DNA from 4 places in the Neobacillus sp. KR4-4 genome. Region 1 is predicted to be linked to each of the others. Evidence: riboswitches for the same ligand, from Rfam matches in the RefSeq annotation. Region 1 holds a riboswitch; each other region holds the start of a gene.
The links. A riboswitch is a leader RNA that binds a small molecule or an ion and turns the genes downstream of it on or off. The one in region 1 is predicted to bind lysine.
Positions count from the first base shown of each region.

Region 2: it holds a riboswitch for lysine, as region 1 does, so the genes downstream of both, ACE198_RS07595 (aspartate kinase) here and dapA (4-hydroxy-tetrahydrodipicolinate synthase) in region 1, are expected to answer to the same signal.
Region 3: it holds a riboswitch for lysine, as region 1 does, so the genes downstream of both, ACE198_RS05255 (amino acid permease) here and dapA (4-hydroxy-tetrahydrodipicolinate synthase) in region 1, are expected to answer to the same signal.
Region 4: it holds a riboswitch for lysine, as region 1 does, so the genes downstream of both, ACE198_RS25635 (ABC transporter substrate-binding protein) here and dapA (4-hydroxy-tetrahydrodipicolinate synthase) in region 1, are expected to answer to the same signal.

Region 1 is NZ_JBHHJU010000001.1:4,930-11,125, forward strand. Features, by position in the region: gene desA (Delta(5) desaturase DesA) at 112-1,146, shown strand; gene ACE198_RS00070 (response regulator) at 1,238-1,756, shown strand; gene ACE198_RS00075 (ribonuclease J) at 1,830-3,503, opposite strand; gene dapA (4-hydroxy-tetrahydrodipicolinate synthase) at 3,666-4,553, opposite strand; lysine riboswitch at 4,683-4,862, opposite strand; gene ACE198_RS00085 (hypothetical protein) at 4,960-5,145, opposite strand; gene ACE198_RS00090 (MFS transporter) at 5,240-6,196, opposite strand, start outside.
Region 2 is NZ_JBHHJU010000005.1:183,082-189,277, forward strand. Features, by position in the region: gene ACE198_RS07590 (YslB family protein) at 276-719, shown strand; gene ACE198_RS07595 (aspartate kinase) at 766-1,983, opposite strand; lysine riboswitch at 2,097-2,274, opposite strand; gene uvrC (excinuclease ABC subunit UvrC) at 2,345-4,117, opposite strand; gene trxA (thioredoxin) at 4,259-4,573, opposite strand; gene ACE198_RS07610 (electron transfer flavoprotein subunit alpha/FixB family protein) at 4,720-5,697, opposite strand; gene ACE198_RS07615 (electron transfer flavoprotein subunit beta/FixA family protein) at 5,737-6,196, opposite strand, start outside.
Region 3 is NZ_JBHHJU010000004.1:27,523-33,718, forward strand. Features, by position in the region: gene ACE198_RS05225 (DUF421 domain-containing protein) at 1-40, shown strand, start outside; gene ACE198_RS05230 (DMT family transporter) at 101-1,084, opposite strand; gene ACE198_RS05235 (PH domain-containing protein) at 1,278-1,892, shown strand; gene ACE198_RS05240 (nitroreductase family protein) at 1,932-2,564, opposite strand; gene ACE198_RS05245 (winged helix-turn-helix transcriptional regulator) at 2,698-3,057, shown strand; gene ACE198_RS05250 (YitT family protein) at 3,100-3,912, opposite strand; lysine riboswitch at 4,118-4,308, shown strand; gene ACE198_RS05255 (amino acid permease) at 4,411-5,892, shown strand; gene ACE198_RS05260 (helix-turn-helix domain-containing protein) at 5,977-6,196, opposite strand, start outside.
Region 4 is NZ_JBHHJU010000038.1:34,879-41,074, reverse strand. Features, by position in the region: gene ACE198_RS25645 (vanadium-dependent haloperoxidase) at 16-1,581, opposite strand; gene ACE198_RS25640 (M20/M25/M40 family metallo-hydrolase) at 2,195-3,847, opposite strand; lysine riboswitch at 4,031-4,213, shown strand; gene ACE198_RS25635 (ABC transporter substrate-binding protein) at 4,295-5,092, shown strand; gene ACE198_RS25630 (amino acid ABC transporter permease) at 5,165-5,848, shown strand; gene ACE198_RS25625 (amino acid ABC transporter ATP-binding protein) at 5,845-6,196, shown strand, end outside.

The DNA of each region.
Region 1 (6,196 bases):
TTGTAATGTGACATTTGTCATATCCTGCACATGACACCTGCTACTAACAAGGACAAACTTGTTTCTCTATACTTTGATATAACGACACGAAGAAGGAAGGGAATTCAAAAAATGACCTTACAAAATACGAAGACTCTAAAAAAACAAGTGGCTCCCTTTGAAAAATCAACGACAAAAGAAAGCGTATGGCAGATTATTAATACGGTCGTACCATTTATTGCCTTATGGTACCTTGGCTATTTGAGCCTATCCGTTTCCTATTGGTTAGCACTCGTACCAATCATCCTTGCTGCAGGATTTCTCACAAGGATATTTATCATCTTTCATGATTGCACCCATTATTCCTTTTTTAAAAGCCGGCGCACGAATCGAATCGTTGGCACGATGATGGGGGTACTAACAATCTTCCCGTTCGATAAATGGGGATATGAACATGCCGTTCACCACGCTACAAGTGGGAACTTGGATAAACGAGGTACAGGAGATATTTGGACATTAACAGTAGATGAATATTTAGCAGCACCACTAAAACTTCGTTTGGCTTATCGCTTTTATCGCAATCCTTTGGTAATGCTTGGGTTGGGTCCGATCTATGTGTTCCTTCTTAAGAATCGTTTTAATCGTAAAGGTGCAAAAAGAAAAGAACGTAATAACACATATTTAATCAATATTCTCATTGTAGCCTTAATCAGTTTGCTTTGTTTGGCTATCGGATGGCAGTCATTTCTCTTAGTTGAAGGCTCAATTTTCATGATTTCAGGCGCATTAGGTGTATGGCTGTTCTACGTACAGCATACGTTTGAGGATTCTTACTTTGAAGAAGATAAAGAGTGGGAATATGTGAAAGCGGCAGTAGAAGGAAGTTCATTCTATAAACTTCCAAAAGTATTGCAATGGTTAACTGGAAATATTGGCTTTCATCATGTGCACCATTTAAGCCCAAGAGTACCTAACTATAAATTGGAAGAGGCACATAAAAACACGCCTCCATTACAAAAGGTTCCAACAATTACGCTTGCTACGAGCTTAAAGTCTCTTCGCTTCCGTTTATGGGATGAAGAGCGAAAAAACTTTGTAACCTTTAAAGAAGTTAGAGTTTTAGCAAAGAAAAAGTTCACTGTCCAACAAGTGAAACCGGAAATTTAACAACTAAGGGTCCCATTATAACAGGCTAGCTCCCCTTCATTAAGGGGAGTTGTTATTTACATAACAACTGCCGGATAAGGAGAGAGCTTACATGATTCGAATCGTTATTGCAGAGGATCAGGAACTGCTGCTTGGAGCAATGGGTTCTCTCTTGAATTTGGAAGAAGATATGGAAGTGGTCGGTCAGGCGAGCAATGGGGAAGAGGCGCTTTCACTAGTGCATCAACTTCAGCCTGATGTTTGTATTATGGATATAGAGATGCCTGAAATGAGTGGGCTAGAGGCAGCAGAAGCATTAAAGTCATTTGGCTGCAAGGTGATTATCCTAACTACCTTTGCGCGAAGTGGATATTATATGCGTGCATTACGGGCGGAGGTAAGTGGGTTTTTATTGAAGGATAGCCCTAGTGATGAACTAGCCAATTCCATTCGCAGCATTCATAACGGGGATAAAATTTATAACGCCGAACTAATGGATGAAGACCCCATTGACCAAAAACAAGATATGGAAGTAATCCGCCAACATCACCTCAAAGAACATACAAAAATCAACACAGTCAAAAACTATCTCACCACTATACTAGATAAAATAAAATTGCCAACAGGTTAAAAATGAAGGTAATTAAAACATTGGGTGTCAGGCACCATGTGAAATTTTTTCACATGGTGCCTGACACCCTTTTTCATATTTCAATTATAATAGGGAGAATCATCGGTTTTCTTTTTGTTTGGGCGAATACGTATTGTCCGACGCTTTTCTTGATGTTTTGTTTCATGACATTCCATTGGCGGATATTTTCAGTTTGGAGGTCATTAATGGTTTTCTTAGTAAGGCGGTTAATCTCTTTGAGGAGCTGGTCTGAGTCACGGGCATAGACGAACCCGCGGGTAATCGTGTCAGGCCCAGAAATGATCTTCCGGTCTCCTTTACTAATGGTAATCACAATTACGAGCATTCCATCTTCAGAAAGCTGCCTCCGGTCCCTGAGCACAATGTCCCCAACATCGCCAACGCCCATCCCGTCAACATACGTATCCCCAGCTGGAATGGACCGGGTCTGACGTGCTACGGAATTTTCGACATCAACTACATCACCATTTTTAATAATAAATGTATTTCCCTTTTCTACGCCCACGGACTCTGCTAACATCTGGTGATGATGCAGCATTCGATATTCACCATGAATCGGAATAAAATAGGTTGGTTTCATTAAGGTAAGCATGAGCTTTAAATCTTCCTGATAACCGTGCCCCGAAACGTGCATGCCCGTTGAACTACCCGAGCCATAGATCACTTTAGCACCTAGTTGAAATAAGTTGTCGATGATTCTCGACACATATTTTTCATTGCCCGGTATTGGGGAGGCAGCTAAGATAACTGTATCCCCAGGATAAATGGAAACATCCCGGTAGTTCCCGCTTGCTAGTCGCGCAAGGGCCGCCATAGGTTCCCCCTGACTTCCGGTACATAGGATGGCAACCTTTTCCGGCGCCAGTTGGTCAACATCCCGTGCTTCGATGAGCATTCCCTCTGGCACGTTTAAATACCCGCGCTCTATCGCAACAGAAACGACATTTACCATACTACGGCCAAGCAGGGCGATCTTTCGATTGGATTTTATGGCAGAGGCGACGACCTGCTGGACACGATTTACATTCGAGGCAAACGTAGATATAAAGATTTTTCCTTCTGCTTTCATGAAGGCTTCATCTAAAGTGCCACCAATCATTTGCTCGGATGGCGTTAGCCCTTTACGCTCGGCATTGGTACTTTCTGATATTAAAACTAAGACACCTTGCTCACCAATATCAGCCATCTTATGAATATCAGAATGTTGATTATTCACCGGTGTTAAATCAAATTTGAAGTCCCCAGTATGAACGACATTCCCCTCAGGAGTATGAAAAACAATGCCGAGACAATCCGGGATACTATGACTTACTCTGAAGAAGGAAACGGTTGTTTCTCCAAACTCAAGCTTGGAATCTGAATCAATCGTCACGAGTTTCGTGTTGCCATTCAACCTGTGTTCGTCAATTTTTAATTCAATCAGGCCCAAGGTAAAGCGGGTAGCGTAAATAGGAACGTTCAATTTTCTTAATATATACGGAATCCCGCCAATATGGTCCTCATGTCCATGAGTGACAATCAAAGCACGGATTTTCTCCTGATTTTCTACCAAATAGGTAATATCAGGGATAATTAAATCAATTCCTAATAAACTCTCATCTGGAAACTTCCCGCCGCAGTCAATAATAAAAATATCGTCTGCATATTGAACCACATACATGTTTTTTCCGATTTCATTGATACCGCCTAAAGCAAAAATGGATAATTGCTGATTATTGGTTTGCAAGTAAATATCCTCCCTATTCCATGTAAATATGAATAGTATGCCCTTTTGGTTGGACTTTATTGGAAAGGGAAAGTGAAAAAATTTCAGTCAGGGTCCGAAAAATAAAAGGCTGTCAACAGCACGGAATTCAAAATTCCCTATGTGTTGACAGCCTACCAGTATTTAAATTAATGTTTTGACTTGGTGTCCAGGTAAAACCACTTGCAATGCCATTTCTTCATCGTGACTCAAAGGCAGCAATGGCAATCGAAGTCCACCAACTTGCACCCCGCTCATGTTCAGGGCTGCTTTTACTGGGGCCGGATTAGGAGCCGTAAATAATGCCTTCATAAGAGGCAGCAGTTGGCGATGAGAGTGAGCCGCTTCTTGGACGCGTCCATTTTTAAAATGATTTATCATTTCTTGCATTTCATTGCCAATTACATGAGAAGCAACAGATACAACTCCAGCACCGCCAATCGCTAAAACCGGCAGTGTTAAGCTGTCATCCCCACTATAAAGGGTAAAATCACTAGGGGCTTGGCTAATAATAGCAGCCATGTCATCCAGGTTGTCGCTTGCTTCCTTAACAGCAACAATATTCTCGATTTGGGATAGGCGAACAATGGTCTCTGCGGACAGATTGACCACACTTCGACCAGGGATATTATAAAGCATAACCGGTAATGATGTAGATTCAGCGATTGCTTTGAAATGTTGATACATACCTTCTTGGGAAGGTTTGTTATAGTATGGAGCAACGAGCATGATCCCGTCTACACCTGTTTCTTCAGCTTGCTTTGTTAAACTGATAGATGCCCGTGTATTATTCGAGCCAGTGCCAGCAATAACTGGGACTCTTCCTCTCGCTGCGACGACAACAGCTTTAAATAAAGCGATTTTTTCATCCGTCGTTAAAGTTGGAGATTCACCGGTTGTACCGGCAACGACGAGACCGTCCGTCCCATTTTCAATTAAATAATCTACTAATCTTCTTACTGCGTTAAAATCAACCTCGCCATTTTGATCAAATGGTGTAACCATTGCGGTTAAAACTTGGCCAAAATTCATTTTTTCTCACCCTTTTAATAAATTTTTATAAAATTTAGAGGTGGGCAAGGCCATTCAAAATTCAACGCAAAAAAGCAACAGTGAGGGTTCACTGTTGCAGTAGAAACATAAATAAAACTAAGTTCCCGTGCGTAAGATAGCCCTCCATATAGTCTCCTATATGACAGTTCTGTATTTATTCAATAGCAGAACCAGCTTCATGATAATGAGAATCAATGAAACTTCGGCAAATTCCCCTTTTTACAACCATCGTTGGACCTCATTATCCTCCAGTTGTGTACTAATGGTCTTTGCACCTCTATCCTCACTTCAAAAGTATTGAAGTAAGAAAAATATATAATTAATAGTAAATATATCAGAATATTCCTTTTGTTTCAAGGGGGAAAAGGAACTATATTTGTAAAGTTTATGCAGTTTCTAACCCCTGTTCTTCTTTTTCTACTTCTAATGCAGATACAATATATGCAAACCCGTTCATCACAAAATAAATAACATCCGATTGAATCTGTTCCTTTTCTCCTAAATAAGTATTTATGATCATACTGATGGAAAAGAAAACTACGAAGGATAATGCAATTTTATTAAAAATCATCAAATTTACCGACCCCTTTATTTAGGATTGTTATGTTAATCATATTTGCTTAAGACGGGTTTTATGTCTGCCGCCTGAAGGGTGGTGCTAGAAATCAATGAGTGCCAGGTGTTGGTTCATTCACCCTGGTTCTTCTTGGAAGTTCTTTCTTACCGTGCAGGAAGTGGTAAAGAACCATCGATGCAAGAACGACTGCACCTAAAATGACATACAAAGTACGATAGCCTGTTAACGGTATAATAAACCCGAGGATGTATGGACCGAACCCCAGACCCGCATCAAGAAAGATAAAGAAAGTGGAAGTTGCCAATCCCATCCGATGGGGAGGAGTTAGTTTTACTGCTATGGCTTGGGTACTTGATTGCAAGTTACCGAAACCAAGGCCGATTAATACTCCTGCTGCTAATAAAATAATGCTGATGCTTGCGGTGCTAAGCAGAAACAAACCAACGGCAAAGGCAATAATACATGGATACATAATATAGTTTGCCCCTTTTAAATCCATTATACGGCCGGTAAGGGGGCGTGATAACAACACGGCAATAGAATAAACTAAGAAAAAGAAACTTGCCGCGCTTACTAGGTCAATTTCTATTGCATAGAAGTTAATAAATGAAAGAACGCTGGAATAACAAAAAGCTACTACTAATGTAATAACTGCAATTGGCAATGCATTGGGCTCAATATAATTAGAAAGTTTAAATCCTTTTGTTTCAGTTGGTTGGGGTGTTCCTTCTAATTGAGGCACATTTACAAAGAACGCTGTGACTAAACTAATGATCCCTATTACAAGGGAGAAAATAAATATCATTTGAAAATCCGTATGCTGGGTCATGTATAGGCCAATGAATGGGCCAATTGCGGTAGCCAATGTTGCGCTCATGCTGAAATAGCCAATTCCTTCAGCTTTCCGTGAAGCAGGGATAATCTGGGCCACGATCGTTCCTGTTGCTGTACCAACCATTCCGGCTGCAATCCCATGGAGTAGTCGTGTTATAAGCAGGAAGGTAATCCCGAAATTCAGAAAATATAAAAGAAGTGTGAAAATAAA
Region 2 (6,196 bases), on a different contig from region 1:
AAATTTTTTAAATATATTGATATTATAATAATTAATATATACTCGCTAAAAAAATGGGTCATTTCTCAACATTTCTTGAATTCCTTCAATTAATTACCAAGAAAAAACGGTTGTTATTATTTCTTTATCGGGAATGATAATTATCATGGAAAACAAGGTAAGATATTGCAAAATAACAAAAAAATAAGCTAAATTTGATTCATTATAACTAGAAAAACTGTACTAAAAATTAACCAAAAATGTATATAATAGAATGATAGAAAGAGGGGAAGCTTGTGAATAATAGTACAGTTATGAATGAAACGATCGATATTGATGAACCTAGAACTATTTCCATCTTCGGATATGAACTAATCAGAGAAGTTCTCTTGCCTGAGATTTTAGGGAAAGACACACCTGAAATTTTATATTGGGCTGGAAAACGACTTGCACGAAAATATCCATTAATGGATTTAGAACAGATTATTGATTTCTTCGCCAAGGCCTCATGGGGCCAGTTAAAACTTGTGAAAGAAAATAAAACTGAGTTCCAATTTGAATTAATTAGTCCGCTCATTATTTCACGAGTTAAGTCAAAGGCTGAACATTTTTTCCAACTTGAAGCAGGATTCCTTGCCCAACAAATTGAATTGCAAAAAGAAGCCAACGCCGAAACCTTCGAACATCCAATAAAAAAATCCAATAAAGTTGTTTTCACAGTGAAATGGGAAAAAAACTAATTGAAAATGGTGTCAGGCACCGAATAGTGCCTGACACCATTCTTTTTTATTGAACTGCAAGTCCGAATGCTTCGTGTAAAGCTTCTACTGCTTTTAACATATTTTTTTCTTCTACAACGGCCGACACTTTTATTTCTGATGTGCTGACCATTTTGATTTGGATGTTGTTTGCAGCGAGTACCTCAAACATCTTTGCTGCTACACCGGGATTGGAAATCATCCCTGATCCGACAATCGACACCTTCGCTAATTTGTTTTCAGCATCAATTTGCTCATAATTCAAAACAGCTTTATTGTCTTCTAGGACCTTTAATGTTTCTAATAGATCATTTGTATGAATAGAGAAGGACAAATTCGCAGATCCACCCTCAGTTGTGCTTTGGATAATAATATCCACATTCAGATGATTTTCAGCAAGTGTGGTAAAAATGGTTGATAGGCTTGTTAATGAATTAGCCAACCCTAATACTGTTACTTTTGTAATTTCGTCCTCAAATGCAACTCCGCGGACAACTAAGTTTTGTTCCATTGCTGCTTCCCCCTCAATAACTGTTCCTTCTATTTTCTCCATGCTCGAACGAACTTCGAGACGTACTTGATAGTTTTTAGCAAATTCCACTGCTCGCGGATGAAGTACTCCTGCACCTAAATTAGCTAACTCCAGCATTTCATCGTACGATACCGATAATAGCTTGCGAGCACTCTTCACATATCTTGGATCCGTTGTGAAAACTCCCGTTACATCCGTATATATGTCGCATTTATCTGCCTTTAAGGCTGCTGCGAGTGCAACGGCTGTGGTATCGGAACCGCCACGGCCAAGTGTAGTAATTTCACCCTCTTCGGTGATTCCTTGGAATCCCGCAACAATAACCACCTTGCCGGATTCAAGCTGTGATTCAATCGCTGCTGTTTTAATATTAGAAATCCGGGCATTTCCATGGACTGGTTCGGTCATAATACCAGCCTGCCACCCAGTAAAGGACACAGCATCAAGACCTTGCTGGTTGAGAGCCATAGACAGTAACGAAATCGTTACTTGTTCCCCGGTCGATAACAGCATGTCCATTTCCCGTTTATTTGGCTGCGCTGAAATCTCCTTTGCTAAACCGACGAGTGTATCCGTAGATTTTCCCATTGCAGAAACAACAACAACCACATTATTTCCGCGGTCAACCTCACCTTTTACACATGATGCGACATTTAAAATTCTTTCTACATTAGCGACGGAGGTGCCTCCGAACTTTTGTACAATAATCCCCATGTTTGTTTTCCCCTTCTCCAGATGTAATTCATATTTTTCCCCAAATAAAAACAAAAAAGCAATGAGAAGGGCATCTCATTGCTTAAAACACGAAAAAAATTCTCGCACCTACAATGTAAGATAGCTCTCCAAGACATTAGTCTTGACAATCCAGCATTTATTCAATACGGGACCAGAAAAGAAAGTTATGAGACCTTCTTTACTTCGGCGAACATCCCCTTTCATGATTCTTCTCAGAAGCTCATCCTTCTCAGAACCACTACTCTTGAAGCTCGCACCTCTACCTTCACTTTAATACGTAAAAGTGATAGTAAATTAAATTTTCACTTATTATAGCATGTTCCTTTTTTTCTGACAATCTCTAGGATTGAAGTTTTTTGATTAATTCTTCGGCCACATTCATAGGAATTCCAATATTAATGAATTCCTCTTTACTTGCTTCTTTCATTTTTTTCACCGAGCCGAACTGTTTTAACAATAACTTTTTCCGTTTCTCCCCAATTCCCGGAATATCATCAAGCAAGGATTGAAACGCAGTTTTTCCGCGCAGTTGGCGATGGAAGGTGATCGCAAAACGATGGACTTCATCTTGAATCCTTTGCAGTAAATAAAACTCCTGGCTGTTTCGCCCGAGCGGAACAATTCCTAAAGGATTGCCATACAGCAATTGGGATGTCCGGTGTTTTTCGTCTTTTACAAGCCCCGAGAGCGGAATATCTAAGCCTAATTCATTTTCCAATACGTCTCGTACGGCTTCAACATGCCCTTTACCACCATCAATGATGATTAAATCAGGAAGAGGGAGTTCCTCTTTTAGCGCGCGTGAGTACCTTCTTCTCGTTACTTCTCGCATCGATTCATAATCATCCGGCCCTTGAACCGTTTTGATTTTGTATTTACGGTATTCACGATGGTTCGCCTTGCCATCAATGAACACTACCATTGCTGATACAGGGTCTGTCCCTTGGATGTTAGAATTATCAAAAGCCTCAATCCTGTGTGGCGTGTAGATTCCCAGTAATTCTCCCAGGTTCTCCACTGCCTTAATGGTTCGATTTTCATCCTTTTCAATTAGTGAAAATTTTTCATTCAAAGCAATTTTTGCATTTTTAATCGCTAATTGCACAAGATCCTTTTTCTGTCCTCGTTGCGGCTGAAGCACTTTAACTTCCAACAGTTGTTCTGCTAAACTCAACTCGACATCATCTTGAATGAGAATTTCTTTCGGCTTAAAATGATTGGCTTTCGAATAAAACTGACCGAGGAACGTTAAGATTTCTTCCTCTGGCTCATTATAGACGGGGAACATAGAAACGTCCCGCTCAATTAGTTTGCCTTGGCGGACAAAAAAGACTTGCACACACATCCAGCCTTTATCGACGGCATAGCCAAAAACATCACGATCAGTAAAATCGGTCATCGTAATTTTTTGTTTTTCCATAATCGTTTCAATATGGATGATTTTGTCACGGTATTCTTTTGCACGTTCAAAGTCCAATTCTTCGGAGGCAGCAGCCATTTTCTCCTTCAGCTCTTTTTTTATTTCCTTATACCCGCCATTTAAAAAGCGGGTGATTTCATCCGTCATCTGTTTATACTGCTCTTCCTGAACTTCATTCACACATGGTGCCAGGCACTGTCCTAAATGATAGTATAAACAGACTCGGTCCGGCAGGGTTGAGCATTTGCGGAGCGGGTAGATTCGGTCAAGAAGCTTTTTGGTTTCATTTGCAGCTGTCACATTGGGATACGGACCAAAGTATTTGCCTTTATCCTTTTTTACTTTTCTTGTGATAATAAGTTTGGGATGCTTTTCCGCTGTTAACTTGATAAACGGATAGGTTTTATCATCCTTCAGCATGATATTGTATTTTGGATCGTACTTTTTAATAAGATTCAATTCCAGCAAAAGTGCTTCAATATTCGAAGAGGTTACGATATATTCAAAGTCCTCAATTTCATTGACAAGTCTTAGTGTCTTCCCATCGTGCGATCCCGTAAAATAGGAACGGACACGATTCTTTAGTACCTTAGCTTTTCCCACATAAATAATCGTTCCCTGACGGTCTTTCATTAAGTAGCAGCCAGGTTGATCCGGCAGCAGCGTCAGTTTTTGCTTAATTGTTTCATTCATTCCGGCCACTCTCTCCCGTCTTATATATAATCTACTGTTAAAATATTAAAGGAAACGGCGCATAATTAAAAGTAGTAGTCTCTTGGAAAAATAAAAAAACCTTAGCTGGGTTATTTCCAAGCTAAGGCATTTTCATTTTATTTACACATGTTTTTCTAAAACACCTGCTAGTGCATCTTTTGGTTGGAAGCCGACAACTTTATCAACGACTTCTCCATTTTTCATCACTAATAAAGTTGGGATGCTCATTACACCAAAGTTTGCTGCAGTTTGCGGGTTATCATCCACATCAAGTTTAGTGATTTTTACCTTATCGCCCATTTCTAAATCAAGTTCTTCAAGAACGGGAGCGATCATTTTACAAGGTCCGCACCATGGTGCCCAAAAATCTACAAGAACAAGGCCTGAACCAGTTTCAGCCGAAAAGTTTTGATCAGTTAAATGTGAAATTGCCATTTATATTGCCCTCCTAATGATTACTGAGTTACTACCGAAAGTATAACATCGTTTAAAAAATCAAGCTAATAAATTGCTTCATCAATTATTATCCCCAAAATAAACAAAATACAAAACGAGCGGAAGCATTCCGCTCGCCCTTATTATTATGAGTGTACTTTGAGCTTTTTAAACTCCTCAGTTAGTAATGGAACTACTTCAAACAAGTCACCGACAATTCCGTAATCAGCTACTTTAAAAATGTTTGCTTCTGGGTCCTTGTTAATAGCAACGATTACTTTTGAGTTAGACATCCCGGCTAAATGCTGAATAGCTCCGGAAATGCCGCAAGCAATATAAAGATCTGGTGTAACAACCTTGCCCGTTTGGCCAATTTGCAGCGAGTAATCACAATAATCAGCATCACAAGCACCACGAGAAGCACCTACTGCACCGCCAAGGACTGTGGCTAACTCTTTAAGCGGTTGGAACCCATCCGCACTTTTTACACCGCGGCCTCCTGAAATAACTACTTTCGCCTCGCTTAAATCAACACCCTCACTCGCTTTTCTAACGACCTCTTTAATGATTGCACGAAGATCCTTGATTTCTACAGAAAGGGCTGATACATCTCCGCTTCTGCCTTCGTCTTTCTCAAGTGGGGCGATATTATTTGGTCGTACCGTTGCGAAAATCAAGCCCTCTGTCACAATTTTCTTTTCAAATGCTTTACCGGAATAAATCGGTCTTGTGAACACGACATTTCCACCCGCTACTTCAATAGCAGTGGCGTCTGAGATTAAACCTGATGCTAATTTTCCGGCAATTCTTGGGGAAAGGTCTTTACCTAATGAGGTATGTCCCAAAATCAGCCCTTCTGGTTTTTCTTGGTCAAGCACCGCTAAAAGAGCTTGAGCGTAACCATCTGATGTATAAAGTTTTAATTTCTCATCTTCAACCACAACCACACGGTCCGCACCAAATTGGATTAACTCAGTCGATAGAGCACTTACAGAATCGCCCACTAAAACACCAACTACTTCTCCGCCTTCAGCAACTGTTTTTGCTGCTGCAATTGCTTCGAATGACACATTACGTAATGAACCGTCACGAACTTCTCCTAAAACTACCACTTTTCTTGACATTCCATATACCTCCTGAGAACAAAATTTGTATTAAACCCGTTAGACTACTTTTGCTTCGGTATGAAGAAGCTGAACAAGTTCTTTTACTTGATCATTCAAATCGCCAGCTAGAACGCGGCCTGCTTCCTTCTTAGGCGGCAAATAAATTTCAATCGTTTTTGTTTTTGCTTCCACATCGTCTTCTTCAAGATCTAGGTCATCTAACTCTAATTCTTCAAGCGGCTTCTTCTTTGCTTTCATAATCCCAGGTAAGGATGGGTAGCGCGGTTCGTTTAGACCTTGTTGGGCTGTAACTAATAGTGGAAGGCTAGTTTCGATGATTTCAGAATCACCTTCAACGTCTCTGGTAACGGTTACATTTGTTCCGTCAATTTCTAATTTAGTAATAGTTGTTACATAAGGGATGTTTAACAATTCCGCAACACGTGGGCCCACTTGGCCTGTTCCACCGTCAATCGCTACATTTCCGCCAATAATTAAATCAGCATCTTTATCCTTT
Region 3 (6,196 bases), on a different contig from region 1:
AGAAACCATTGATGTCTTAAGTCCCTATTTAAATGGGTAATAACACTAAAAAACCAATATAAAATCCTTATCAAGCTTATTTGATAAGGATTAATCATTTCTAACTATTCATTTTTATCGATTGACCATTTTGAATAATTTTTTGGTTACTTTTATGTGAAAAAAAGCTATGCAGGATCATACCAACCATGACCAATCCCATCCCCCACCAAGATAGCAGCGTCGGGAAGGCGCTGTTTAGTAATAATAATTCTCCAATTACAGCGAATAATACCTCCACAGATTGTGTCGCCTCAACAGCCGCAAGTTTCTGCATATTTCCTCTAACAAGATCAGTTGCTTTAAAAAATAAAATCGTGGCAATGACTCCTGAAGTTATAGCTACAAGTCCGGATTGGATTATTTGCCCTTTGCTTGGAGTACCAATCGTAAATAGTCCAAAAATCGATAAAACAATCCATAATGGAAGACTGGCTAAGGTCATCCCTAATACACGTTGGAAGACATCCAGCCGTCCACCACATATATCCATCATTTTTCGGTTTCCTAGCGGATAAGCAAATGAAGCAATTAACACGGGAAGTATACCTAGGGAAATCACACCAATTGAAATTTGATTGGCTTGTTCCATTTGCATCAAGATAATTCCTAGTAGGATTATTAATGACATACCCAAGCCCTTAAATGGGATTTTTCCCTTTTGCAGGATTGGACCTTTTTTAGTCATAACCCTTTCGTAAAAAAAGGGAGCAAGCAAAGACCCTGAGATAATGGTTACCTGCCAAGTGGCCGCAATGAGCCACCCTGGGGCATATGCTGCAGAAAAACAAATAGGACCATAAAATAATCCAAAGCCAACCGAACTCCATAATAGCCAGCCACCTGGATTTTTTTTCAAATCCCAAAGCAAGGGTTTAAGATTTTTTCTTCCAATGACAATAATAAGTAAAAAAGGGACCATAAAGAAATACCTTAAAGAAGCACTCCAAATCCAGCTGCCACCTGACTGGTCCATCGATCTGTTGAGGATAAACGTAAATGCAAAAAAGAAAGCCGCTAAGATCCCTAAAATAATCGGCCGCAATAACCTCAACTCCTTCTATTACATTATTAATATGTATATAGTGTATTTTCCATTATAATAGGGGAAGTATCAAGTTGTAATTTTTTTCTATATATGTGAATATTAACGTATAAAGTTTTTGGAGTAGTGATGAAACTTTATTGTCCCCCATTCGTAAGAAGGATGGAGAATTAAAAAAGTGAGGGTGATATTCATGTTTGGAAAAGTAGCTGCCGATATTTTAGGATTAAGTGATGTGGGCTCTGTTATTAAACCCGAGAATTATGACAAGGTAGACGCAGACGATTATGTCATGCATGAAGACAATGAAAAAATTTATTTTCTTATTAAATCCAAATCAGATGAATATTGCTTTACCAATAATGCTCTTATCCATTTAGATGGCACAAGTGCAACTAGCAAAAAACGGATGCTCCATCGTTATAGTTATGCTACCAACCGAATCTCAGACGTATATCTCGAAACCGCTGGTACGGTAGACCTTGACGTCGAAATTAAATTTAGAATCGGCTCAGTGCCCTTTTCCATTGATGTACATAAAAAACATATTGAGGAAATTAAGGATTTATATAAAGCCCTAATTAAAATTTCAGAAATATCACATGAAAATGAAATTTCCCTTCAGTTCGCTAAACAAAGCTTAGATGTTGCCTCCACTACTTTAGGTCGTGTGACAAGTGCAGACAGTAATTTGGTTGTACAATTCAAAATGCTTAATCAAGCGGCTTTTCAATGGTTAGAAGACAGCAAAAAGCAATATATAGTCAAAGATTTTGGGTATGTATTTGAAAAGTATATCAATAACTAAACCGTGAGGCGCATGAAAATTTTTCATGCGCCTCCTTTTTTATTTATATTCTATTAAAACATCTTCCAAAGGCAAACGAGTAGTATTAAAAGCAGGTGCTGCCGCCTTCCCCACTGAAATCAGGACAATTGGAAATAGTCGATCTTCAACATTAAACATTTTCACAAATTTTTCTTTATCAAATCCACCCATTGGAACGGTGTCATATCCTCGATCTTTTGCAATCAACATCAATTGCATTGACACTAAACCAGCATCAAATGAAGCAATATTTTTTAAGACTTCTTCTGAAGCAAATGGATAGGTTTTATTGGTACCTTCAATTAATCTATTCATATTAGCCTCATCCATAAAACCAGCTTCAAAGGCACTTTGGTATACTTTTTCCACGCTTTTATACATTTCCTTATCACCTAAGACAGCAATAACAGCAGAAGCTGTTTCGACTTGTTCTTGATTATTGGCTACTGCTCTAAGTTCCTTTTTTAACTCCTGGTCTTGGATCACGATAAAACGCCATGGTTGTAGATTACTTGAGGATGGTGCTTGTGTTGCTTCTTTTAACATTTCTTTTATTTCTTCTTGAGAAATTTTATATGTTGAATCATATTTTCTAACGGAGTGACGTTCTTTGATAACATCAGATAAACTTTTCGTTAAAGTAGTTTGCATGAGAGATTTCCCCCTAATCAATTTAACTTACTAATAGTAAGTGCAAAATCATCTTACTATTAGTAAGTACCTTTCGTCAAGAAAATAAACTATGATATGATATCGTTAGAAAAGTAAAAAAGAGGGATATTATATGAATGAACCGAACAACCACAAGTGTATGACTCCTTCTGAAGAGGAAATTAAGCATATATGTACCAATTTTCATAATGCGATTGAATTTATTGGTAAACGTTGGATGGGCTCCGTTATTTTTTCACTTATGGAGGGCCCGAAGCGATACCATGAAATTGTTACTTCCATTCCTGGAATCTCTGATCGATTGTTAACCGAACGCTTGCGTGATTTAGAGAATGAAGGATTGATTATTAAAAGGGTGATTGCCACTTCACCTAAGAAAGTGGAATATGAATTAACTCCAGCTGGGAAGGATCTTGAAGAAGTTATCCATGTGTTATTGAAATGGATAAAAAAACGAGGAAAATCCCGATGAAACAAAAAGGGTTACATCCATTTAATAGATGCAACCCTTTATTTATGGACTTGGCCGATGAAACAGCCCCATTACTTCAATCGTTTCTGTAATATTAACAAAGGAACGCGAATCGACTTCCGTGATTAAGTGTTTCACTTCATTAAGTTCGTATCTGGAAATGACTGTTATCAATACATTCCGCTGGTTATTTGAGTATCCGCCAACACCGTCCAAAACAGTTAAGCCTCGATACAAATTCTTTAGTAAATGATTCCTCATCTCTTCGCCTTTATCTGTAATAATCATTAGAGTTAATTTTGCATGATCCGTATAGATTGCATCGACTACTTTACCTGTCACAAAAATAGATACTAAGGTATAAAGTGCAGAATCCCAATCAAACAAAAATCCACTAATCATAATAACTACCGCATTCATGCCTGAAAGTAAAGTACCAATTGGAAAATCCCTTTTTCTTGCTACGATCATGCCAATAATGTCAAATCCCCCAGTCGATCCGGAACAACGGAAAACGATTCCGACACCTAAGCCCGTTAACGCACCACCAAAAATAGATGAAAGAATTCTATCATCTGCGATCGCAAATACGGGAATTACATATAATCCTATCGAGATAACAATAACCGAAAAGATCGAATTCACGATAAATCTTTTTCCTAACATTTTATATCCAATAATTAACAAAGGAAAATTCAAAAGGAAATTTGCCACCCCTGTATTCACCGGTGAGATCATCCCTAATATCATTGAAATTCCACTTAATCCACTGCTCAATACTTCATGTGGGATTAAGAAAAGGTTAAAGGCAACCACAATAATTAGAGATCCCAATATCATTCCAACAATCTGCATGGTAAAAATCCTCCTAATACGAACAGGCATCAATTCTAATTCAAAATAATACCGATACTCTCACTTAAAGTAAAATAAAAAAATTAATTTAAAAAAAACAAATTATCTGTTTATTGCTGATTAGAAAATTACATATTGACAAATCTATAAAAATTCATTTACTATATTAATATATTTAATTTCATATGATAAATCCTCATCAAACCGATGAGGTAGAGGTCGCGGTTTTTATTAGTAAAGTGGACGAGATGTGAGAGACATTCATGACTCTACTTAAAAGGAAAAACTGCCGAAGTGTGCTTTTACTCTTCAAAAAGCATGCTGGGTCTGTCTTCAAATAGGAACAGAACTGTCACGATTATTTCTACCAGCTAATCGTGTTGAGCTATCTTTCGGAAGGTATGATGCGGGGTATTGTAATGCCATCGATTATTCCTCGATGGCATTTTTGTATTCCAAACTCCTTCACGAAAAAAAGAAAAAAGAGGAGTCAAGACTATGCAAAATGCTAGAGTATTAAAAGAATCTGAATATACCAGTGATTTAACACTAGAAAAAGCTCCATCGGACTTAAAAAGAGGGTTAAAATCTCGTCATCTCACCATGATTTCGCTTGGCGGAACGATTGGAACGGGTCTTTTTCTTGCTAGCGGCGGCGCAATCCATAGCGCAGGACCTGGCGGAGCCATCCTATCCTACCTTGTTATTGGTGTCATGGTTTACTTTTTGATGCAAGGGTTAGCTGAAATGGGTGCCTATATGCCCGTTGCAGGAAGCTTTAGTACGTATGCCACCAAATTTGTCGATCCCTCCCTTGGTTTTGCGCTCGGCTGGAACTATTGGTATAACTGGGCCATAACGATTGCTGCAGAATTAGCTGCGGTAACGATGATCATGAAATTCTGGTTCCCAAATACTCCTTCATTTATCTGGAGCGGTATCTTTTTAGTGATTATGTTTCTCTTAAACTACCTTTCTGTTAAAGGATTTGGAGAAGCAGAGTATTGGTTTTCCTTAATTAAAGTGGTAACAGTTCTTATTTTTGTTGTTACTGGTACGTTAATGATTTTCGGTATCATGGGTAATGAAGCACCTGGCTTCAAGAACTTCACGATTGGTGATGCACCATTCCACGGTGGATTTTTGTCAATGCTAGGCATCTTTATGGCTGCAGGCTTTTCCTTTCAAGGAACTGAACTTTTAGGTGTAGCAGCTGGTGAAACAGAGGATCCAAAAAAAGCCATCCCACGTGCCGTGAAGCAGGTGTTCTGGCGTATTTTATTATTTTATGTATTGGCGATTTTAGTCATCGGGCTTCTTATTCCTTATACAAATGACAATTTAGCAAATGGCGACGTTACTGTAAGCCCGTTTACTTTGGTTTTCCAAAAGGCAGGAATTGCTTTCGCTGCATCAATCATGAATGCAGTAATCTTAACCGCCGTTTTATCGGCAGGAAATTCAGGAATGTATGCATCAACTCGTATGCTTTGGGATTTGGCCCGACAAGGTAAAGCTCCTAAATTCCTTGGAAAATTAAACAAAAGAGGCGTTCCAGTAAATGCCTTAATTGCAACAACTTTGGTGGGGACACTTGCTTTCCTTGCCTCATTCTTTGGTGATGGAACAGTGTATATCTGGTTGTTAAACGCTTCAGGCATGTCCGGCTTTATCGCTTGGCTGGGGATTGCAGTATGTCATTATCGTTTCCGAAAGGCTTTTATTGCCCAAGGCAAAGATTTGAGCTTATTACCATATAAATCAAAACTTTTCCCATTTGGCCCTATCTTTGCTTTTCTTGTATGTGGATTTGTTGTCTTAGGACAAAACTATTCAGCATTTATGGGTGAACATATCGATTGGAATGGAGTATTAGTCTCCTACATCGGCCTGCCATTATTCTTACTTGTTTGGGTGGGATATAAATTAACAAAGAAAACGAAAGTAATTCCTTTAAAGGAATGTGACTTAAACCCTTAATTCCAAAGAAATAGTACGCAAAAATGCGTGCTATTTTTTTCATACAAAAAAACAGACTCTATGTTGAGTCTGTTTTTTATGCTTCTATGCTTCTTTCTCCTCTGAAGACCAAATATATAAATCTTCAATGCGGCAATTCAATTCTTTGGAAATGGTCATTGCAGTATTTAGGTTCATTACTTTCTTTGACAAGTAGTCGTTGAGTTGAGCTTGGGGAATATTTGTACTCCTTCCCAAACTTTCCAAGTCCATACCGTTTTTGGATAGTAATACTTTGAGGTTACTTTTTCTTGCCTTATAATTT
Region 4 (6,196 bases), on a different contig from region 1:
GAATCATCAAAATTCTTAGGTCGTTATTTTAGATCCATCAAATTTTGTAAGAGAGAATCCTTTGAAACTCTCATTATAGGTTCGCTTGTAATCTCTTAAGATTCCTATGGCTACAGCTTCTCCAAGTAACATACCATTGATCGCACTGCTACGGTAGTGAACCCCAGCAATCGTCCGCCCAATGGCAATATTTGCTGCAAGTTTATTCAGTTCCCCTCCTAGCGTTAGCTTCCCATCGTAAGGCAGAAGGTGAAGACCGTCAGAACTTGCTACAACCGGATCGGGTATTTCATACGATTCATCAAAGAAGGCTTTCATCATTGTTACCATCGCCCCAATAAAGGCGGCATGACCGGAAGGATAAGAAGGGTGAGTTGGACATCCTTCTGAATAAGCTTGAGGAAGCAAGTACGTACCGAATTTATTAAATGTTTGGATAAGTGCTTCCGAACTCATAACCACCGGATTGATGGGGTAATCAGCACCCATCATCTTATTATGAATCCGACCACCGAATTCTTCGGGGCGGAGCCGGCGATGAACGAGCCATTTTTGGAACCAGACTGCATCAAGGGCTGGACGTGAAGCTCTTGTGATGAAGTCCAAAATATGCGGGACCCCAAAGGTAGGAAATCCAACTTGTGTGGCAGAGTTAAAATAAGGATTTTCCTGATCTAATGCTTTACTGCCATAGCTTAGCAAAAGGTAACAAGCCATTAACCCGCTATCAATCGAACTATCATTGTGTACCCATTCGGCTAAATCCCGGCCATTGCGAATATAGCGGGGTACGGAATCCATCTTTTTGTTATGAGGATTTGAGCCGTTTTGTACGGCCAGCCATTCGCTATAGGAAGTTAGATGGTCATCCCCTGGCAAAATAGTATTGTATTGTTGGATAATTTCAGTAGAAACAAAGGGGATATTTTTCCATAAAAATTGTGAAATATAAGGCCCTTCTATGCTGCCTTGATAGTTCCCGCGGAACAATGTACCTGTCGTGACTTGTCCATTGATTTTTGGCCCATTAAAAACAGGCAGACCTGAAAGTTCTGCGGCTGCATCCTTTGTTAATTGGTTGCTATCGTATTCATTGAATGGAATGTCTCTTGCAAGTGCTTGCCAATAAAGCTCAACCATTTCTCCAGCAAGATCAGCACTGCTAAAGTCTGGAGGTGCGTGAAGAACCAGCTGATGACTATCGGGTCCGACTAAGTCATATGCATATGCAGACTGTGGATTTACCAGCTTCGCAGCACCACCCATTGGAATCTTCTCAAAATCTTTCGAGTCTCCTGATTTCAAAGCTTCTAAATAATTATGATATGCTTTGAGATTAACCTCTCCTAACTCATTATGCGGCAATGCTTTCGAATAACTGGCTATTTTATTTGGATACCTATCTTCATCCCCATTATTTCGATGGTTGACCAGCGGCTGATTCTTATAGAATTTCGCGGCCTCCATACGAATTTCAAATGCTTTATCGCGTCTTTCGGCAGGAGATAAGGGACCGAGAAGACACGAATTTATATACCTGGACATTTTTTTAATTACCTTTTTAAATTTGTGCTTGTCCAATAGATCACCTCTATTTATCGTATTCATTTTTTCTTTTTTTGTTTATGAAATTTATTATTTTTATTATTCTTGGAAATGGCATTGGGGGAAAATATATTAAACTCTTGGTCTCAGAATGGTATGGTCGAAATATAAAAAAATAAATTGACAAATTTTAGAATCCTATTAAATGTAAGATAGTTTTATCCTCAAATTCTTCTCTAACTATTCTTTTTATATTAACTACTCCGCAAGTCTTTAAACGGTAAAAAAAAGCACTTTCTCAACTAGCCGACAAAAAGATGTTGATTCCCGCATCCGGGATCAAGAGGGTTCGCTCTTATCGGTTGGGGGATCATGTTAAACACCCGATCAGATAAATAAGCGGAAAAATTCCGCTTATTTAGAAATTATCATTAAAAATAACCAAAATAGCCGGAGAAATTCCTCCTATTTACTCGAAAAGCGCGAAAATGGTGGATTTCGCTTTGAATAACCGGAAAAACTTCCCTTATTTACCCCAAAACGAGCTCCATTCTGCATTTAACCGGAAAAACTCCGCTTATTTTCCGATCGCGCCGGTGCCGCAAAACAAAAAAGCCTGTAGACCAGACGAGTCTACAGGCTTTTGGCCTCAATGATTTAATAGTTTCTGAATCACGAGGTTTGTTAGATTTGGTACGATTTCAAAGGAGTAAGTCATTTCTAGTCTTTCAAGTTTCTTGTGAGCATCTAGACCATAAGGGCCGATGTTGATTACTGGTACATTGATATCGCGAATGTCTTGGTAGTCTACAAAGAGCTTGGTGCCCCAGCCAGGGTTATTGTTCGATTCGGCATTAATACCGGCTTCGTCATCACTAAGCGCAACAAAACTCATATCTGAGATATAAGGGAAAAAGTTACGTGTCACCATCGGATGTTGATAGTATGGCTGGAGCTCATCCACTGCTTCATCCAAGGCCGTAATTAAAGCAAGCTCGTCCGTTGTTTTCCCTGTCAATTCAATTCGTGGAGAGTACAGGGATGAGTAAAACAGAATAATGGCCGGATTTTTATCCTTCATCCATTTCCATGCTTCCTCGACCACTTTTGCCGCAAACATGCGCGTATCTAGTTCTGTATTTTTTAAAAGCTGTTCTTTAAATTGACTCATATGTGCCGTGAACGCTTCGCCGTTCTCTTCAACCAATAATTGTTCCATTTCCTCGTACGTCATCACTCTAGGTTTCCAAGGGTGCTGTACATAGGGTTCGCCGCTTAATGTGCTGTATTGTTTATACCTTTCTTCAAAGGAAGTCAGGGCATTGGTAAAAGCAATGATCGCTTGTTCCCTTAATTTTTCAAGCACGTCCTTTGGCGACCAGGAATGAATAAAGAAATTGTAATAAACATAGGCAGCTAAGGCCGTTTGAACGGTATAAGAAGGCTTCAAATCCGTTTGTTTTAACGAAACAGGAGGCACGGTTGTTTCACCAAATGCTTCGTTACAAAGCTCTGGATTGTAATTGATTTGCCTGGTCAGCTCGGCGGCAATAAAGTTCGGATCAAGTCCCTCAAAGGCGGAGCCTACATGCGTTTCTGCTCCTGTAATAAAGAAAGATGGCAGAAGCTTTCCGACGGTCCCTTTGTAGATATAGCGATTTTCGTCGCCTTCATATCTTGGTGAAACGAAATCCGCATTAATCGCGGCTACATAGGTAAACCCATGTTCCTTTTTCCAGCGTTTCAATGTTTTCAATGCGGAAAGAACACCGTGTGAACTGTCCTCTTCGTCACATTCTGATAAGAGAACGATGTTTCCGTCTAGTTCTTCAGGGTGCTCGGAATAATAGTTTAAGAGATATAAGTGGCTGGCAACCCCGCTTTTCATATCAAGGACGCCGCGGCCAAATAACCAGTCGCCTGAGTCTAAATGCTCTTTAGCGGCAGCCGGCAGCTGTTCCGTTTTTAGTGACTCCATCAGTTGGTCTGGGAAGCAAGCCTGGTCTTTTAAATGGTTAAAATCTTCAATCCCAACCGTATCAATATGACCCATCAAAATCACCGTGCGGCTGCTATTTCCCTTCGTTCCTTTCACAAAAGCAAGAACATTATAACGCTCTTGATCGTCGTTGAGTGTTTGTTCTAACACTAGGTGGCTAGGGTTTTGTGAAAAATAGGGAATAGAAGAAATCATAGAATATAAAGACTGTGCAATGGCCTTTTCGCCATTGGTATTAACGACACTTTCAATGTTTACAAGCTGTTTCGTGAATGTCAGCACATCCTCACGACATTGCAACATACGCCTGACCTTCTTTTCTAGTAAATTGGTATTTAGAAAAAATGTATATCAGAAGAGAAAGCCCGTCAAGTCTTTAATTTTGATAAAAAATAACATCAAAAATATTATTGCAAAAGTAAGAATATTTATATATACTAAAACTTGTTTCATTAAACTAAATATAAATCCTCATCTTTAAGCATTAGATGGGGTAGAGGTCGCGATTGATATTAGTATCCTATTGGAGATTCAGTGAAATCTATGAAAATAGGAAAAAGGATCCATCGCCGAAGCTTCTGAAATCACTGCGTTCAGAAAGCTGGGTCTGCACTCGAATAGGGGCAGAACTGTCACAGTTCCTTGGAATTGTGGAGAACTATCTTCACCAATGCTAACCGATGAGGGTGTGTAGAACACCGTCATACTCACATGGACGGTGTTTTTTTTATTACCTAGGAGGGGATTTTTATGAAAAAGTTTGCATTTTTATTAGCAGCGGCGATGATGTTGATTTTATCTGCTTGCGGCACGGAGAAGCCTGATGGAGAAAAGGCAGCAAAAGCAAGTGGCTCTAAGCATGAGTTAGTGAAAAAAGGGCTGTTAACATTCTCGATGACCGGGCAGTATCCACCGTTAAACTTTAAGAAAGACGGTAAATTGACTGGATTTGATGTTGAAATTGGAACAGAAATTGCTAAGAGAATCGGGCTTGAAGCCAACCCTGTAACCAATCCATGGGAAACGATTATCCAAGGATTAAAGGCAAACAAATATGATGCCATTATTGGAAGTATGACTGCTACACCTGAGCGAGATAAGCAAGTTGATTTCACCAATCCATATTATTTATCTGGTGCACAGATTTTTGTAGCGGAGGGCAATTCTGCGATTCAATCGAAAGAGGATTTAAAAGGCAAAAAAATTGGTGTTATTCAAGCAAGTACGTGGAAAGACATGGCCGATGAATTATCTGATCAAGTGAAAGGCTATCCAACAGACGTTAACGCCCTTCAAGATTTGGCGCTTGGCCGTTTAGATGCGGTCATCACGGATAAGATTGTCGGTGTGAGTGCTAAAAATGAAAAAGGCTTAAAAATTAAGGCCATTGGCGATTTATTGAATGAAGACCGTGTCAGTGTAGCGGTAGCTGAAGGAAACAAAGAGCTCGCTGAAAAAATCAACGAAGCCATCCAATCGATGATTGACGATGGGACGTATGAAAAAATCAGTATGAAATGGTTTAATACAAACATCATGGAAAAGTAAGAGAGGATCAAAGATTTTAGTGTAAGCACCTGATGTGGGTGCTTGCACGATTCAACGAAGGAGGTACGCATCATGATATTTATTGAAAATATTATCAGTATTTTTAGTGAACACGGAATTGCTTTTTTGAAAGCTTCTTGGATGACCATCGCGATAACGGCCATCTCGCTATTATTTGCCATGGTGATTGGTATAATTTTCGCGGGCTTTAAAATTTCCTCTAGTAAAATACTAAATCGCATTGCCGATATCTATATAGGTATTATTCGTGGAACGCCTCTCATTGTTCAGATTATGTTCCTTTATTATGGACTTGCCAATATCGTGAACCTGGACAGCTTCACGGCAGGGGCTCTGGCATTAGGTGTACATACAGGAGCCTATATTGCGGAAATTTTTAGAGGAGCGGTGCAATCCATTGACCGCGGACAGATGGAGGCGGCAAGGTCACTCGGAATGTCCTATTCTCTTGCGATGAGGAGAATTATTTTCCCGCAGGCTTTCAAAAGAGCAATTCCGTCTTTAGCCAATCAGTTTATTATTGGCTTAAAAGATTCTTCCCTTGTTGCCTATATTGCCGTGACGGATCTATATAACACGGCTCTTAGTGTCCAAGGTGAAAACTATATGCCATTTGAAACGTACTTTGTTGTCGGCGTCTATTATTTGATTATCGTTCTGATTTTCACATGGGTTGCTAATCGGATTGAAAAGAAAATGGATGTCAGCAGACCTAAGGAGGCAGTAATCGCATGATTGAAATGAGCCATCTTTCAAAATCCTTTGGTAAGCTTGACGTATTAAAACAGATTAACTTAAGTGTAGAAGAGAAAGAGGTCGTTGTTCTGATCGGTGCCAGCGGCTCTGGTAAAAGTACGCTGCTTCGCTGCCTCAATTTTTTAGAAGTGGCAGAGAGCGGTGACATTATCATTGATTCTGAAAAAATAGACCTCGCAAAAACAAACTTAAATAAAGTAAGAGAAAAGGTAGGAATGGTGTTTCAGCATTTCAATCTTTTTCCTCATAAAACAGTCATCGAAAATATTATCGAAGCACCGATGTTTGTCAGAAAGGAAACAAAGGAAGCAGCGAGTTCCAAAGCCA